DNA from 2 places in the Gordonia mangrovi genome. Region 2 is predicted to be linked to the other one. Evidence: riboswitches for the same ligand, from Rfam matches in the RefSeq annotation. Region 2 holds a riboswitch; the other holds the start of a gene.
The links. Region 2 has a riboswitch for cyclic di-AMP ahead of NWF22_RS00290 (C40 family peptidase). Riboswitches for the same ligand answer to the same signal wherever they lie in the genome.
Positions count from the first base shown of each region.

Region 1 (7,907 bases), 1.7 Mb from region 2:
GGCGACGCCAGATCCGGCCGCGCGGCGAGCAACTCGAAGAGATCGTCGTCGCTGCGCAGCGCCAGATCGTCGGCCAGGCTCACTCCCTGGTCATCCGCACTCATTCGGCCGATTCTACTGAGCATGGGCAGCCAGGCGGTTTCCCCGTCACGGCGCCCTGGGGCGCATGGCACAATGAGCGCGTGGCTGAGAAGAAGAAGTATGTCGACAACGGTTGGCCGAAGGACGGAAACGGCGACGCCGCCGAGCACGCGGTCTCCGAGTTCGCCACCCACATCTCGGGTGCGCTCTCCCCGTTCGGCGAGGTCGAATTCCCGATCCCGGTCGATGACCTTCCCTTCGTCCAGTCGAAGACCGTCATCAATCGCTGATCCTCGGGTGTCTGAACAGGACCGATCGTCGGGTCCGGCCGGTTTGAGTCACATCGACTCGACCGGCGCCGCGCGCATGGTCGATGTCGGTGGCAAGGCGGCGACGACGCGGCGCGCGGTGGCCGGCGGCACCTTCCGAACGACCGCCGAGGTCATCGGCCTGCTCAGCGACGGCAAATTGCCCAAGGGCGACGTCCTGGCGACCGCGCGAATTGCGGGGATCATGGCTGCCAAACGCACCGACGAACTCATCCCGTTGTGTCATCAACTGGCGTTGTCGTCGGTCGAGGTGGACTTCGCCATCGCCGACGACCACATCGACGTCACCGCGACCGTGTCCACCAGCGGTCAGACCGGCGTGGAGATGGAAGCCCTGACCGCCATCGCGGTCACCGGGCTCACTCTGCACGACATGGTCAAGGCGGTGGACCGCCGGGCCTGCATGACCGATATCCGACTTCTGGAGAAGACCGGTGGGAAATCCGGGCCGTGGCACCGTGACTGATCCCGCGCCGAGCGGTCATCCGAGAGTGGCGCGGATCGTGGTGGCGTCCACCCGCGCCAGCCGCGGCGAATATCCGGACCGTACCGGGCCGATCATCAGCGAATGGCTCACCGCGCGTCGTTTCGTGGTCGAGGAACTGATGGTGGTCTCCGACGGACCGCCGGTCGGCGCAGCTTTGCGCGCCGGTGTGGCCGCCCATGCCGACCTGATCATCACGACCGGTGGGACGGGGCTGACGCCGACCGATCACACCCCTGAGGAAACCCGCGAGGTCCTGGATCTGGAGGTTCCCGGGCTCGCCGACGCGATCCGCTCGGCAGGATTGCCGAGGGTTCCGACCGCGGTGTTGTCGCGTGGCCTGGCCGGGGTCGCCGGCGTGACCCTGATCGTCAACCTGCCGGGATCGACCGGTGGCGTGCGCGATGGTTTGACCGTGCTCGACGGGGTACTCGATCACGCACTCGACCAGATCCGAGGAGGCGATCACAGGTGAGTGACACCGCAGCGGTGCAGGTCGTGCGTAGTGCTTTGGCCGATGAGCCGATCGGGCTCAGCGAACACGAGGATCTCGTCGCCCGGGCGGCCGGCGGCCGTGCCGGGGCCGTGGTGGGTTTCGTCGGCGCCGTGCGCAATCACGACGATGGCCGGGAGGTGACCCGACTCGACTACTCGGCACATCCGACCGCGCCCGACGTGTTGCGGCAGGTGGTGGAGGCCGTGGTGTCGCATGCCGAGGGGGTTCGTGCTGTCGCGGTGTCCCATCGGGTGGGTGATCTGGCGATCGGCGATGCGGCGTTTGTCGTGGCGGTCGCCGCCGACCATCGTCGTGCCGCCTTCGAGATCTGCGCGGAACTGGTGGATCAGGTGAAGGCGCAGCTGCCTGTCTGGAAGCATCAGCACTTCGGTGACGGCACCGAGGAATGGGTGGGATCGGCGTGACCACCGACGACGAGCCTGCCGCATCGCCGCGCGACACCGAGCGCAACGAGACCCGCACCGAACGCCTGGACCGCAACTGGGCGAGTCTGCTGCAGGAATTGCGGGTGGTGCAGACCGGTGGCCAGATCCTGACCGGCCTGATGCTCACCGTCCCGTTTCAAGAGGGCTTCGAGGAACTCACGGCGCGCCAGCAGTACGTCTTCGTGGTCAGCCTGGTGTTCGCGGTGCTGTCCACCATCACCCTGATCTCACCGGTCGCACTGCATCGACTGTTGTTTCGCCGGCACGCGATCGATCGGCTGGTCAACCGTGCCCATCGACTGACCCTGATCGGCATCACATTCCTCGGGATGGCACTCACCGGCGTCCTCGCCGTGATCTTCGACATCGTGTTCGGCGGGTGGGCGGCATTGTCGGCGGCGGCGATGGCCGTGGTCGTCTTCGCCTGCATGTGGGTGGTGCTCCCGGTGAACGAGCGTCGGCGCCTGGGCGACGACTGAGCGGACGGCGCAGCAGCCCGAGCCCAGAAATTGGACAAGGGCCCCGCACGGGCTCACGAGCCATCGTGCGGGGCCCTTCGACGGGGGCCCGTGTGGGCGCGGTCGGCTGCCGCCGATCAGGGGTTGGGCAGCTGATCCTTGTGCTGGTTGAACAGCTCGATCTGTTCCGGGGTGAGCTCGTAGCCGCTCTGCTTGGCGGCCTTCCACAGGTCGCGCACCTCGGGGGTGATCTGGTTGTTGTCGATCGCCTGCCCCAGAGCCTGGTCGACCTGCTTGGTCACATCTGCGGTGCTCCCGGCGTCCGGAGTGGTGGCCCAGTCGAACGGAGCGGGCAGTTCGGGCAGCTTCGGCAACGCCGGGGCGGGCTTCGGTGCAGCCGGTGCGGAGCGCTGGGTGGGGCCCGACAGCACGGTGCCACAGGTCGGCCAGGCGCCCTTGCCCTGTCCGGCGAGTACGCGCTCGGCCACGACGATCTGCTGCTCCTTGGTGGCCTGGTCGGCGGTCGGGGCGAACTCGCCGCCGCCGTAGCCACTCCAGGTGCTGGGGCTGAACTGCAGGCCGCCGTGGTAGCCGTTGCCGGTGTTGATAGCCCAGTTGCCGCCGGATTCGCACTGGGCGACCTGGTTCCATTCGGCGTCGGTGGCCGCGTTGGCGGTACCGGTACCCAGCAGAGCGGCGCCGCCGCCCAGGACGGCCCCGGTCAGCGCGACCTTGGCGAAGGTCTTGGTGGTGGTGGCTGTCGTCGGTTTGCGATGACGTCCGGACATTGCTGTTTCCTCTCTCCACGCGCCTACGAAGTCAGCTGTCGGGTTCGGGCGAGAGGTGCCCGGCCCCGTCGGTGACGGTTGTCAACGCGGGACTTGACCCCAAGGACGTCGTGCGACGTCCGATTCCCTTGCGGGAGGTGGGTCCCCCGTCCTCGCTCCTAGATGTCGTTCTCGTGCGTCTCATCGGTGGAGCGAGGTTCGGCGCGGCCGATGCGACGTATGCATTTGGTTACGTTCTCGTGACCCCCAGGGGCGTCGTTCAGTCACACTACGACTTCTCGCATCGCTAATCACGTTGTTGGCAAGTGCATTTTCCGAGTCTGAGTGGGGCTTTCGACTCAGATTTCGCGTCCTGCCTGCTCACGGCCTGATGGTCGAGTCGTGTCCTAGCCGTGATCAATCCGTTATGTGATCAAGCTCACAAGCGGATGTGGCGTCAGCCACCGGCAAATGGCGGCAAGACGTCGACGGTCTCGCACCGACCGAGCTGGACGGTGCGGTCGCACAGGGCGATGGAATCCCGCAGATACGAACACCGTTCGAGCACTCGTTCGAGATCCGGGTTGTCCTTGGCGATCACGGCCTCCAGATCGCCCAGAGTCGCGTCGTCGGCCACTTCGAGAACCGTCGAGTCCGTACCGGCCGCCGCTCGTGCCGCAGCGAAATACCGAATGGTCAGCTGCACGTGTCAGCCTCCGATGGCCGACATCGGCCGGCTCGGTTGCAGGAACCCCGGGTCGTTCACACCGTGACCGGCCGACTTGACCCAGGTGTTGCCCCGCCAGCGTCGGGCGAGTGCGTCGTCGAGGTCTTGGCCGGTGAGCCCACTGCGTAACACGTTGCGCAGGTCGGTCTCGCCCTGCGCGAACAGACAATTGCGCAACGCGCCGTCGGCGGTCAGTCGGGTGCGGTCACAGTCGCCGCAGAACGGGCGGGTCACCGAGGCGATCACCCCGATCCGTGCCGGCGCACCGTCGACGTGGAAACCGTCGACGAGCCAGGTGGCCGCGGGCGCGCTGCCGCGCGGGCGGGGGTCGGGTCGCAACGGGAAGTGGTCGCGCAGGACCGCGAGGATCTCGTCTGCGGTCACCATGGATGCGCGGTCCCACCGATGATCGGCGTCGAGTGGCATCTGTTCGATGATGCGGAGTTGGTATCCGTGATCGAGGCAGTACCGGGCCAGCTCGGGAAGCCCGCCGAGGTCGGTGTGATCGGCGAGAACAGCATTCACCTTGACCGAACTCAGCCCGGAAGAACGGGCCGCGGCGAGACCGGCGAGCACGTCGTGCAGGCGGTCGCGCCGGGTGATCTCGGCGAATCGGGTCGCGTCCACCGTGTCCAACGAGATGTTCACCCGATCCAGGCCGGCCGCCACCAAACCGTCCATGCGGCGGGCGAGGCCCAGCCCGTTGGTGGTCATCGCGATCTCAGGACGCTCCGGTCGCGCCGACATCGCCGCGATCAGATCCTCCAGGTCCCGGCGCAACAGCGGCTCGCCGCCGGTGAATCGGATGGAACGGATGCCGAGATCACGAACCCCGACCGTCATCACTCTGATCAGTTCGTCGGTGGTGAGGACGGCGTCGGTCGGCAGCCAGTCGAGTCCCTCGGCGGGCATGCAGTAGGTGCACCGCAGATTGCAGCGGTCGGTCACCGACACCCGTAGGTCGGCTGCCACCCGCCCGAACCGGTCGCGCAGCGGCCCGGTGGTCGGGGCATCGGTGGGCTCCGCCCGGTCGGAGGGAGTGGTCGGCAGGCCGAGCGCGACGGTGCTCATCGGCCCTCCCTCAGTGCTTCCAGCGACCGGAATGTGCTGGCGTGAAAGACCAATGGCTCCACGCCCGGATCGAAGCGCAATGCCTCGATCCGCAACAGCACCAGGGTGTGGTCGCCGGCCGGGATCTCGTTGAACAACGAGCAGGACAGGCTCGCCGCCGCGTCCGGGATGAACACCGCGCCGTCGGCGGTCCGGATCGGTGTGATGCCGTCGAAGCGGGACTCCGCGGGGCCGGCGAGCTGGCGACAGAGCTCGGACTGGTCCTGGGCGAACACACTGACTCCGATGGCCGGCGCGGTACGCAGCCGCGGCCAGGTCGTCGAGGTGTTCTGGACGCACAATGACACCAGGGGTGGGTCCAGGGAGACGGTCGTGAATGCGCTCGCGGCCATGCCGGCCGCAGAGGCGGTGCCGTCGGCATCCGGGAGTCGGCAGGCCACGGCGACCACTCCGGACGGAAAGCAGCTGTAGGCGCGGCGCAGCGTCGCCGAGTCGGCGGCCGGGCTCAGATCCTCGGCGACGGGCATCACGGAATCGACGGTCACCGGGTCCTCCGCCCCGCCCGCAGCGCGAACGCGATCCCGAGGACGAATCCCAACGGTGCGCACATCGTCAGCAGATACACGAAGGTGGGCGCCGTGTCGCCGTCGGTGACCAGCGGCGTCACGAACAACGCGACGATCGCCGCAATCCCGATCGCGAAGACGACCCCGGCCGCCTGCAGAAGGCGGGGAGAGGAGTGGCTCTGCATATCCTCCACGGTAGAACACCGGGCCCTCCGGTGGCGGCGGCGTGCGTAGAGAAGACGCGCTCGAGGTGGTATTCGGCCTGGGGTGAGGTATTCCATGTGACCGCGCCCGCGCGGGTTGGCTAGACTGTGTGCTCATAGGCGCCTCTGCTCATCTGATGGAGGGCCGCGCCCGGACTCGGGCCGGCTGCTGGGTCAGGTGAGGGGCGCTTTTGTCATGACACGTCCGAAAACGCAGATGAGGGTGAGCACAGTGCCGACCGGCAAGGTGAAGTGGTACGACGCGGAGAAGGGCTTCGGCTTCCTGTCGCAAGAGAGCGGTGAGGACGTTTATGTCCGTTCGTCCGCACTTCCGGAGGGAGTGGAGACACTCAAGCCCGGTCAGCGCGTGGAATTCGGCATGGCCGCCGGTCGCCGTGGGCCACAGGCGCTCAAGGTCGCCGTGCTCGATCCTGCGCCCAGTGTGGCGAAGAATGCCCGTGAGGCCGCCCGCAAGGACACCAAGCGACACACCCCCGACGAACTGCACGGCATGGTCGCCGATCTGATCACCCTCCTCGAGGGGGCTGTCCAACCCGAACTGCGCAAGGGGCGCTACCCCGACCGCAAGACCTCACAGCGGATCTCCGAGGTGGTGCGCGCGGTCACCCGCGAGCTGGAGCGCTGAGGCCCGCGCCGCTCCCCGGCAATTCCATGCCCTCGGGGGACGTGTCGGCGGCAAGGTAACCGCGCATGCTGACGGTGTCGTCGCCGGCAGAGACGACCGACGGCAGCTGGACCTCTATCGCGATCAGGATGCGTTCCGGGGAGGAGTGTAGGACCGTGGTGTAGGTGGAGTTCGACCGCATCGGCACGACCGTGCCATCCGGACCCTCCGGGGTCAGGTACTGCACGACGAGATTCCACGGCCACTCCGCGATGTCCTGGGACACCGAGAGCATCATCGACTCGCCGACCGGCACCGGTACGCGCGCCACGTCGATGTCGGTGGGGTCCTCCGGCTCGCAGTTCTCCAGGAACACGTCACACATCCGGGTGGGTTCCACCTGTACCAGCCGATCACCCACCGCCAGGTGCAGATACGGTTCCTCGTCGGACCCATCGCCCGACCACGCGTCCCTGGTCAACACCGCGACGGTCCCGCCGACGATCACCACGAATGCGACGACCACCGCCGCGATGATGGTCAGGGCCTTCTTGTCCGCACTGCTGAGGTTCACCGTCTAGTGCCGTCCTGTGTGATGGGGTTTGGTCGGGGGCGTGGTCCGGCCGGGATCGAGATCGGGCCGGCGTGGGTCGTGGGCGGCCCGATGCGCACGGGTCGGCGCTGTCGACGGTGACCCGTGCGAACCCCGGCGCCAGGGTCGGTCGGTGTCGCCGACCGCCATGAACGCCACCGTCGGCTCGGCGTAGTCGGGTCGGCGGCCGCCGATACCCGGGACCAGCGAGGACCCGCGATTGGTCAGCACCGTCTGTACCAAACCGATGCCCAGCAGCACGGCGACCACGGTGAACCCGATCCACAGCGTCGTCGGCAACACCACACCGAGGGTCGCGCCGAAGACCCAACCCAGTTGCAGCACCGTCTCCGACCGGCCGAAGGCCGATGCCCGCGATTCGTCGGGCAGGTCGTCCTGAATCGAGGAGTCCAGGCACACCTTGCCGATCGCGCTGGTACCGGAGGCGACGAAGGCCGCAACGGTGGCGACGACGATGCTGCCGAAGATGGCGGCCAGGATCGCCACGACGAAACACGCCGCGGTGCACCACACCACGATGATCGGCCGATTCTTCAACTCCAGCCGGGTGCCGAGGCCGTTGCCGAGCATGTTGCCGACCGCCGCAGCGGCGCCGACCGCACCCAGCAGCACCAGCTGCGTCCAGTCGGAGTGCACATCCTGTTGGGCCTTGGCGTAGAACGCGATGTACAGCGTCAAGAACCCGGTGAGAATGCGGATGGTCGCGTTGCCCCACAACCCGGCCACCACCTTGCGGCCCAGGGGTTGCCGCATCTTCTGGGCGAGTTCGTTGGCCGTCTCCCGCGCACCCTTCAGCCCGCCGCCGGCGCCGGAATCGTGTTCGGGGGCGCGCGACATCGCCGGTTCGCCGTGATAGGTGAGGGTGGTCGGGATCTCGCCCTCGGTGACCTCCACCCACGACGGGATACGCATGCACAGCCAGGCGCCGATGACCGCGATGATGGCGAGCCACACCATGGCACCCGGAATGTGGAATGGCAGCACCTTGGCCAGCAGCAGCTCGAAGAAGGCGGCGACGGCACCGCCGACGAGCGTCCCCCC
Region 1 covers NZ_CP102850.1:3,707,851-3,715,757, forward strand. Annotated here, with positions in the region: gene NWF22_RS16820 (helicase-associated domain-containing protein) at 1-104, opposite strand, end outside; gene NWF22_RS16825 (hypothetical protein) at 183-371, shown strand; gene moaC (cyclic pyranopterin monophosphate synthase MoaC) at 379-876, shown strand; gene NWF22_RS16835 (MogA/MoaB family molybdenum cofactor biosynthesis protein) at 869-1,369, shown strand; gene NWF22_RS16840 (molybdenum cofactor biosynthesis protein MoaE) at 1,366-1,815, shown strand; gene NWF22_RS16845 (DUF6328 family protein) at 1,812-2,315, shown strand; gene NWF22_RS16850 (transglycosylase family protein) at 2,432-3,082, opposite strand; cyclic di-AMP (ydaO/yuaA leader) riboswitch at 3,087-3,260, opposite strand; gene NWF22_RS16855 (MoaD/ThiS family protein) at 3,519-3,767, opposite strand; gene moaA (GTP 3',8-cyclase MoaA) at 3,771-4,859, opposite strand; gene NWF22_RS16865 (flavin reductase family protein) at 4,856-5,386, opposite strand; gene NWF22_RS16870 (hypothetical protein) at 5,401-5,610, opposite strand; gene NWF22_RS24515 (cold-shock protein) at 5,861-6,274, shown strand; gene NWF22_RS16880 (DUF2771 family protein) at 6,252-6,827, opposite strand; gene NWF22_RS16885 (MFS transporter) at 6,831-7,907, opposite strand, start outside.
Region 1: another riboswitch for cyclic di-AMP. It lies ahead of NWF22_RS16850 (transglycosylase family protein); the one in region 2 lies ahead of NWF22_RS00290 (C40 family peptidase).

Region 2 (7,907 bases):
ACGGCATTGTTCGGGGCGTCAGCTGACGGCGTTGTTTGAGGCGTCAGCTGACGGCGTTGTTTGAGGCGTCAGCTGACGGCGTTGTTTGAGGCGTCAGCTGACGCGGCGGCGCGACTCACGTGCATCGTGGGCGGTGCGCGACCAGGACGACCATCGTTGCGCACACGCGCCCGGTAGGGCGAACGCCTCGCTGGCGGCGACGATGCGCCCGCCGGGCTCGGTGATCCAGCGGTAGAGCAGCGCGGTTTCCTCGGCGGGCGCACCGAAGAGCGGTCCGACGCCCGGCAGCACCGTCTCGGCGGCCGCCACGAGGGTGTCGACCACCGGCATCGGCGCCACGCCGCGCCGGGCGACGCCGGCCCCGGCGAGACGCCCGTGCCGGATCACCGCCAGCTCCCAACCGTGATGATTGTCCGGCCGGGCCACCACCAGTTCGGCGATCCGGCTCAGCGCCGACAGTCGCTGGCATCGCGCCAGCAGGTCGATGGTCGCCGACAGCCGGTCGCGGTGACGGGCGGCGCTCTCGAACATCTGCATCTCGGACAGGTGCGCCAGCCGATCGGTGAGTGTGCGCAGCACCACGTCGGAGTCGCCGATCATCAGTTCGCGGACAGCCGATGCCCGTGGCAGATAGTCGGGGAGGGTCAGGGGCCGGTCGGAAGCGGCGTGGCAGCCTCCGATGCGTGGCCCGCCGACCGCCTCCGACCGGCACCAGTGGTGTGACGCGGACCCGGAGCGGGTCGTGCAACTACGCAGACCGGCGGCCTGGGCGACCATGTCGGCAATGGTGGCGGCGGTCGTGCGATTGCCGATGGGGCCGATGCTGTCGTCGGTGGGGGTGCGGGACACCTTCAGCCGTGGAAACCGCTCGGCGGTCAGCACCACCCACCACCCGCGATGGGGTTGCGTGGACCGGCGGTTGTAGGCCGGTGCGTGCGCGGCGAGCAGACGTAGTTCACGGACGCCGGCCTCCAGCCCGTGGGCGCATTCGACGTGATCGACCCTCGTTGCCAGGTCGACCATCTCGCTGATCCGCGGTCGCGGATCGTTGCCGGTGAAGTACGACGACACGCGCCGGCGCAGATCAATCGCAGTACCCACATAGAGCACCTCGTCGGACGGCCCGCGGAACAGGTACACCCCGGGCCGTGCAGGCAGGCCGTGGGCCATCGACCGTTTGGCGCGTAGGCGTGGGTTGGTCCGAGGCAGATATGCGGTCAGCTCGCGGTAGGTCCCGACCCCTTGGTTGCCGACCCGTTCGAGCAGATGGTGGAGCACTTCGACGGTTGCCCGGGCGTCGTCGAGCGCGCGGTGTGTGGGCCGTACCGATACGTCGAACAGGTCGGCCAGCGCGGACAGCCGCACCGACGGGGCCTCCTCCCGGGACAGGATGCGGCGAGCCAACGTGACGGTGCACAAGCTGGCGTGGAATGGCCACTCGATGTCGAGGCGGCGGGCATTGGTACGCAGGAAGCCCATGTCGAAGCGGGCGTTGTGTGCCACCAGGATCGCGCCGCGGGCGAACTCGACGAATGAGGTGAGCACCTCGCCGATCATGGGTGCGTCGGCGACCATGGCCTCGGTGATGCCGGTGAGTGTGACGATCTTCGGCGGGATCGGACATCCGGGGTCGACAAGGGTGGCGAACTCGCCGATCACCTCACCGCCGCGGATCTTCACCGCGCCGATCTCGGTGATCTGGTCCCCGCTCGCACTGCCGCCCGTGGTCTCGAGGTCGACGACGACCATCGTGGTGTCGAACAACGACCGGTCGAAACCGTCGTCCTCGGGCCCACCGTCACCATCCAGATCGGCGAAGGTGAGTTGTCCGTCGTCCATCGCCATCACACCCACCAGACGAACACTAGTTCGATGCAACGACAGATACTGGTGTGACAGGCGGGAAGGGTGGGTTTCGTGTCCTGCGGACGGAGTCTGTCGGTGGTCGTTCCTAGGCTTCTCCGCAAGCGGCGAATCGTGTCGGAGTCCGCTTCGGCACGCGTCGACACCCCGACAGCACTCAAGTGAGATGGAGATCACAGATGTACGTTGACTGCCAGTCCTGCCCGGGTCGTCCGGTCGCTTGCGACGGATGCATGATGCAGGTGCTGTTCGATGCTCCCAACTGCGAAAACCCAGTGGATCAAGGTGGAGAAAAGGTTACGGAACCGGGGCCTTCGGCAGACGCCGCGATCGATGCCGCGATCGATGTCTTCGTGGATGCTGCAATGGCCACCAGAGCCTCTGCAGTATCTGCAAGGGCGGGTAAAAGTACTGCTCACGGCGGTTTTTCGGGACGACCGCTACGGATCCTGCGGGCCGGCTGAGGATTCGGCGCCGGGGCGGTCGCCGACCATCGGTGGACAGACCCGCATCCGATTTCGTAACCTTTCCGAGACCTTTCAGAGCGTCCCGCTCCAACAGGAGTGGTCTGGATTGGTCACCGCTCAATCGCCCTCTGGGCGAACCGGGGAACCATCAGTTTCGGAGCGATCCGAATTGGGGTGAATCGCGCATGCCCGGCGACGTTGTGTGTCGTCGGTCCGCGCGTAGGGCCAGTCTTCCGGCCCGAATCCGACAGCTAACCCGGTCGGCGGTCGAAGGGAGAGCAAGGAGAAGTCGCTTCGTGGCGAAACATCGTTTGGAGCAGCCCAACCGGGGTAGCAAGGTGGCCAAGCGCGCGGTTGTGGCCGGGTCGATCACCGTCGGCTCACTCGCCGCTGCGGCAGGTCCCGCGCTCGCGGCGCCCGTGCACGTGCCGAACATCGGCAATTTTGAACTTCCTGGGGTCGACAGCAAGCAGATCCCCCAGCAATTCCAGGAGCCTCAGGCCGCTGCGCCGGCGGCCACCCCGGTCGCCAAGTCCCCGGGCGCCAGTGTCGAGATCCCGAACATCGGCACCTTCACGGTCCCGGGTCTCAACAACGACCAGATCCCGCAGCAGTTCCGGCCCAAGGGTGGCGGCGGCGGAATCCTCGGCGTGCAGCCGACCGTGGCACAGAAGGCCGTCAGCAACGCCGAGAGCAAGATCGGTTCGCCGTATTCCTACGGCGCTGCCGGGCCCAACGCGTTCGACTGCTCGGGCCTCGTCTACTGGTCCTACAAAAAGGCCGGCAAGACCATTCCTCGCGACAGCTACGGACAGCTCGGCGGAGGCACCCCGGTCGCCTCGATCGCCCAGGCCAAGCCAGGCGACGTGCTGATCTTCAACGGCGGCGGCCACGCCGGAATCTACGCGGGCAACGGCAAGTTCGTGCACTCGTCGACCTACGGCACCCCGGTGAAGAAGGACAACGTCGGCGACTGGTCGCTGACCGGAATCCGTCGTTACTGAGCGCAGTCGCAGCACGATGTGAGTTTTGTCGGGCGGATCACGTGAGCACGTGATCCGCCCGACACATCGCCCGGGCGGTGGTTGCCGCAGTCGCGGCGGCTTCTCCGGCGATGTGGGGGAAATGGTGGTGAACAGGTGACAGCCGTGGTTTCGGGACGGCATGCGGCAGACAGACGACCCGTGCCGGTATTGCTCGGCACGGCGGTCCTCGCGCTGGCAATGGTGTTCGGGCAGTTGGGTGCTGCCCTGCAGGTCGGTACTGCGTCGGCTGCCCCGGTTCGCACTCCTGACCAGCTCCTCACCGAATACCAGAAGCTGAGCGACGACGCCGAGAAGTCGGCCGAGGCGATGCACAACGCGCAGATCGAATACGACAAGCAACGACGCATCGTGGCCCAGGCGAGGGAGGCGTCGGTCGCGGCGGATCGGACACTAGCCTCCACACAGCAGCGCCTGGAGAACTATCAGACGCGCGTCGACTCGGTGGTACGTGCCAGCTACAAAGGCGCCCGGGTGAATCGGCTCTACGCCGTCCTGGTCAGTGACTCCCCGCAGGCCCTGCTCGACCAGATGTCCGGTCTGGAGCTCATCTCACGACAGTCCGCGGCGGATCTCCAGGGCCTGAAGAACGCCCGCGCCAAGACCACCGAGGCCAAGGCCGCGGCGGACAAGACCGCGGCCGACGCGACCGCCGCGGTGGCGGCGGCGGAGAAGACCCGCGGGGAACTACAGGCCGAACAGGCGAATCTGCAGCTGCAGGCAGTGCAGATCCGAGCCGTCTACGAATCGATGACCGGCAAGCAGCTCGCCGCCCTGCGGGGACCCGATTTCGACTTCGACCCCCGGCTCGTCCCGAAGGGGACCTCGTCGGCTCTCATCGCCGTGCAGGCTGCGCTCACCCGGATCGGTGACCCGTACGTGTGGGGTGCGACCGGGCCCAGCTCCTTCGACTGCTCGGGTCTGATGGTGTGGGCCTATCGGCAGGCCGGGATGACCCTGCCCCGGTCGAGCCAGGCGCAGAGCGGGGCGGGTCAGCACGTCGATCGACAGAACCTGAAGCCCGGTGACCTGATCATCTATTACTCGGACGCCCATCACGTGGGTATGTACGTCGGCGACGGCTACGTGATCCACGCCTCGACGTTCGGCGTGCCGGTGAAGGTCGTGCCCATCGACGAGGCCGGCCCGTACAACACCGCCCGTCGGTACTGAGTGACGACACCGACGGACGGATGCCGGTGATCGGCGACGACACGCGTCGGCGGGCTCCGGCCCGTCGCGGGGCCGGTATCACGGCGCTGGCCGCCATCATGCTCGCCGCGGTGGTGGCCGGTTGTGCATCCCCGGTCGAACCGGCGGCGTCATCGTCATCGAGCCGCGCGACGACCACCACGACGCCGGTCAACGTCTACGAACAACAACGCGCGAGCGGCGTGCAACGAACCCTCGACGAACTCAGCACGGCTCTGCGCGACGGTGACGCGAATCGTGTGGACGCTCTCCTCGATGCGGCCACTGCGCCAGCATTCCGCGCCCGGATGCGGGACACCGCGGTCAATTTCTCCGGGAGCGCGGTGCGCGCGGAGGCCGCTTCGCGGTCGACCACGCCGACCACCCCGGCGACCGCCTCCCGCGCGCCGAGTTCCCCGTCCCGCTCCCGCATCGCACGACCGAGCGGGTCGCCCACCACGTCGGCGCCGGTTCCGCCGCGGGGTACTGCGCTGCGCCTCGACGACTTCCGGTACCAGGTCGCCCCCACCACCGAAGCCGAGATCCTGGTGCCGCCCGACCTTCAGCAGCGACTCGACGAGCAGGGGAGTTCGGACTCCTGGGTGGCGCCGATCGAACTGCGCTATGCGCTCGGCGGCGCGAGCACCCCGGGAGTCGACGAACCGGACGTCGTCGTGGACATGCAGCTGGTGATGGCGCGTTACGGCGATGACTGGACGGTGGTCGGCGATGCGTCGGCGATCGGTGGCGATCCGGCGCCCACCCAGTTGTGGGATCTGCCGGGCCTCGGGGCCACCGACGTGTCGACAGCGGGCGGCACGTCGGTGATCGCCTCGTATCCGGACACCGCTGTGGTGGTCGAGCGCGCACGTGAACTCGTCCCCGGGTCGGTCGACGCGGTGACGGCGTTCTGGGGCGACGACTGGCCGCGCCGGGCGGTGCTGGTGGCGACGGCGCGCCCGGCCGAGTTCTCCGCGCTGGCGCGCAGCGCCGGGACCGACGTCGCCGCAGCCGCCGCGGCGACCGTCTACAGTCGTGTCGACAGCGACGACGATGTGGCGGTGGGTCAGCGGGTGGTTCTCACACCGAGTGCCGCACGGTTCTCCGCCGCCGCCCTCGGCGTGGTGTTGCGCCATGAGCTGACACATGTCGCGGCGCGTGTCGTCACCGCGGCGGGCGCGCCGCTGTGGATCACCGAAGGGGTGCCGGAATATGTCGGGCGCAAGGGGACATATGTGCGGTTCGCCGATGCCGCACCCGATCTCGCGGTCGCGGTCGACGCCGGTCAACTCCCCACCGATCTGCCTGCCGACGCCGACTTCGCTGTCGACTCCGACACGGCGCGGATCGCGTATCAGTCCGCGTGGTCGGTGGCTGCCTACGTTGCCGACCGCTTCGGCGAGGACCGGCTGCGCGAGCTCTACCTCGGCGTCGCGGCCACCGACGACCCGGCACGTCAGGGTGAGGCGATCGCGGACGCACTGGGGATCTCCCGTGCCGAACTCGTCGCGGGGTGGCGACGCTGGCTGACCACGCAGGTGCGCTGATGCGCCGGACCTTGTTGGTGACCAACGATTTCCCGCCTCGGCCGGGCGGAATCCAGTCGTATCTGCAGAATCTGGTGGATCTGCTGCCGCCCGACGAGGTGGTGGTCTACGCGCCACGATGGCGGGGCCACGAGGAGTTCGACGCCGCGCAGCCCTACACCGTGGTCCGTCACCCGACGACGTTGATGTTGCCGACCCCGGCCGTGGCGCGACGCGCCGCCCGCCTCATCGCGGCCCACGACATCTCGACGGTCTGGTTCGGTGCCGCCGCGCCGTTGGCCACACTTGCGCCCGCGATGCGGCGAGCGGGGGCACACCGTGTCGTCGCGAGCACCCACGGTCACGAAGTGGGTTGGTCGATGCTGCCGGTCGCCCGGCAGGTACTGACCTACATCGGTCGGCACACCGACGCGGTGACCTTTGTGAGTCGTTATACGCGTGGTCGTTTCGCGGCTGCCTTCGGCGCGCACGCCGCGCTCGAGTACCTGCCGCCGGGAGTGGACACTGATCGCTTCGCACCCGATCCCGATGCGCGCCGGCGCCTGCGTGAGCAGCTCGGCCTGGGTGATCGGCCCACGGTGCTGTGTCTGTCGCGCCTGGTGCCGCGCAAGGGGCAGGACGTCCTGATCCGGGCGTTGCCGTTGATCCGCCGCGAGGTCGGTGACGTGGCGCTCGTGGTCGTCGGCGGCGGCCCGCACGCCGAGACCCTGCATCGCCTCGCGGCGGACAACGCGGTCGCCGAGCACGTCGTGTTCACCGGGTCGGTGCCGTCGGCGGAACTGCCGGACTATCACAACATTGCCGACGTCTTCGCGATGCCGGCCCGCACCCGCGGCGGTGGGCTCGACGTGGAGGGTCTGGGCATCGTCTACCTGGAGGCCTCGGCGACCGGAGTCCCGGTGGTGGCCGGACAGTCCGGAGGCGCCCCCGAGACCGTGGTGGAAGGTGTGACCGGCACCGTGGTGGACGGAACCGACATCGATGCCGTGGCGCTCGCGATCACCGCTATTCTCCGCGACCCCTCCGCCGCTGCCGAGATGGGCGCCAACGGACGCGAGCACATCCTCGAGTCGTGGCAGTGGCGCACCATCGCGGCCCGGCTGCGGCAGATCCTCTGACGCGATCTACCTCGCGTAGATCGCGTCGATGTCGTCGGAGTACTTGTCGACCACCACATTCCGCTTGACCTTCAGCGTCGGCGTCATCTCGCCGGACTCCTCGGTGAAGTCGACGGCGAGCACCCGGAACTTCTTGATCGCCTCGGCATGGGAGACGGTCTCGTTGGCGGCATCGATCGCGCTCTGGATCTCGGCCCGCAACTCCGGGTCGTCGGCGAGATCCTCCACGGTGGCGTCGGCGGGTTTGCCGTTGCGTTCCTTCCAGCCGCCGAACGCCTCGGGGTCGATCGTGATCAGCGCGGCGATGAACGGTTTCGCGTCGCCGATGACGAGCGCCTGCGAGATGAGGCCGTTGGCCCGGATGATGTCCTCGAGACCCGCGGGTGACACGTTCTTGCCGCCGGCGGTGACGATGAGTTCTTTCTTCCGGCCGGTGATGGTGAGGTAACCGTCGTCGTCGAGGGTTCCGAGATCACCGGTGTGGAACCAGCCGTCGGTCACCGCGGTCGCCGTCGCCTCCCGATTCCGCCAGTACTCGGCGAAGACCACACCACCCGACAACATCACCTCGCCGTCGTCGGCGATCCGTACACTGTTGCCCGGCAAAGGTTTTCCGACGGTGCCGACTTTCACCGCGCCTGGGGTGTTGACGCTGAACGCCGCCGTGGTCTCGGTGAG
Region 2 covers NZ_CP102850.1:60,559-68,465, reverse strand. Annotated here, with positions in the region: gene NWF22_RS00300 (DEDD exonuclease domain-containing protein) at 94-1,845, opposite strand; gene NWF22_RS00295 (hypothetical protein) at 2,097-2,327, shown strand; cyclic di-AMP (ydaO/yuaA leader) riboswitch at 2,435-2,612, shown strand; gene NWF22_RS00290 (C40 family peptidase) at 2,627-3,334, shown strand; gene NWF22_RS00285 (C40 family peptidase) at 3,554-4,546, shown strand; gene NWF22_RS00280 (hypothetical protein) at 4,567-6,111, shown strand; gene NWF22_RS00275 (glycosyltransferase family 4 protein) at 6,111-7,229, shown strand; gene NWF22_RS00270 (AMP-dependent synthetase/ligase) at 7,236-7,907, opposite strand, start outside.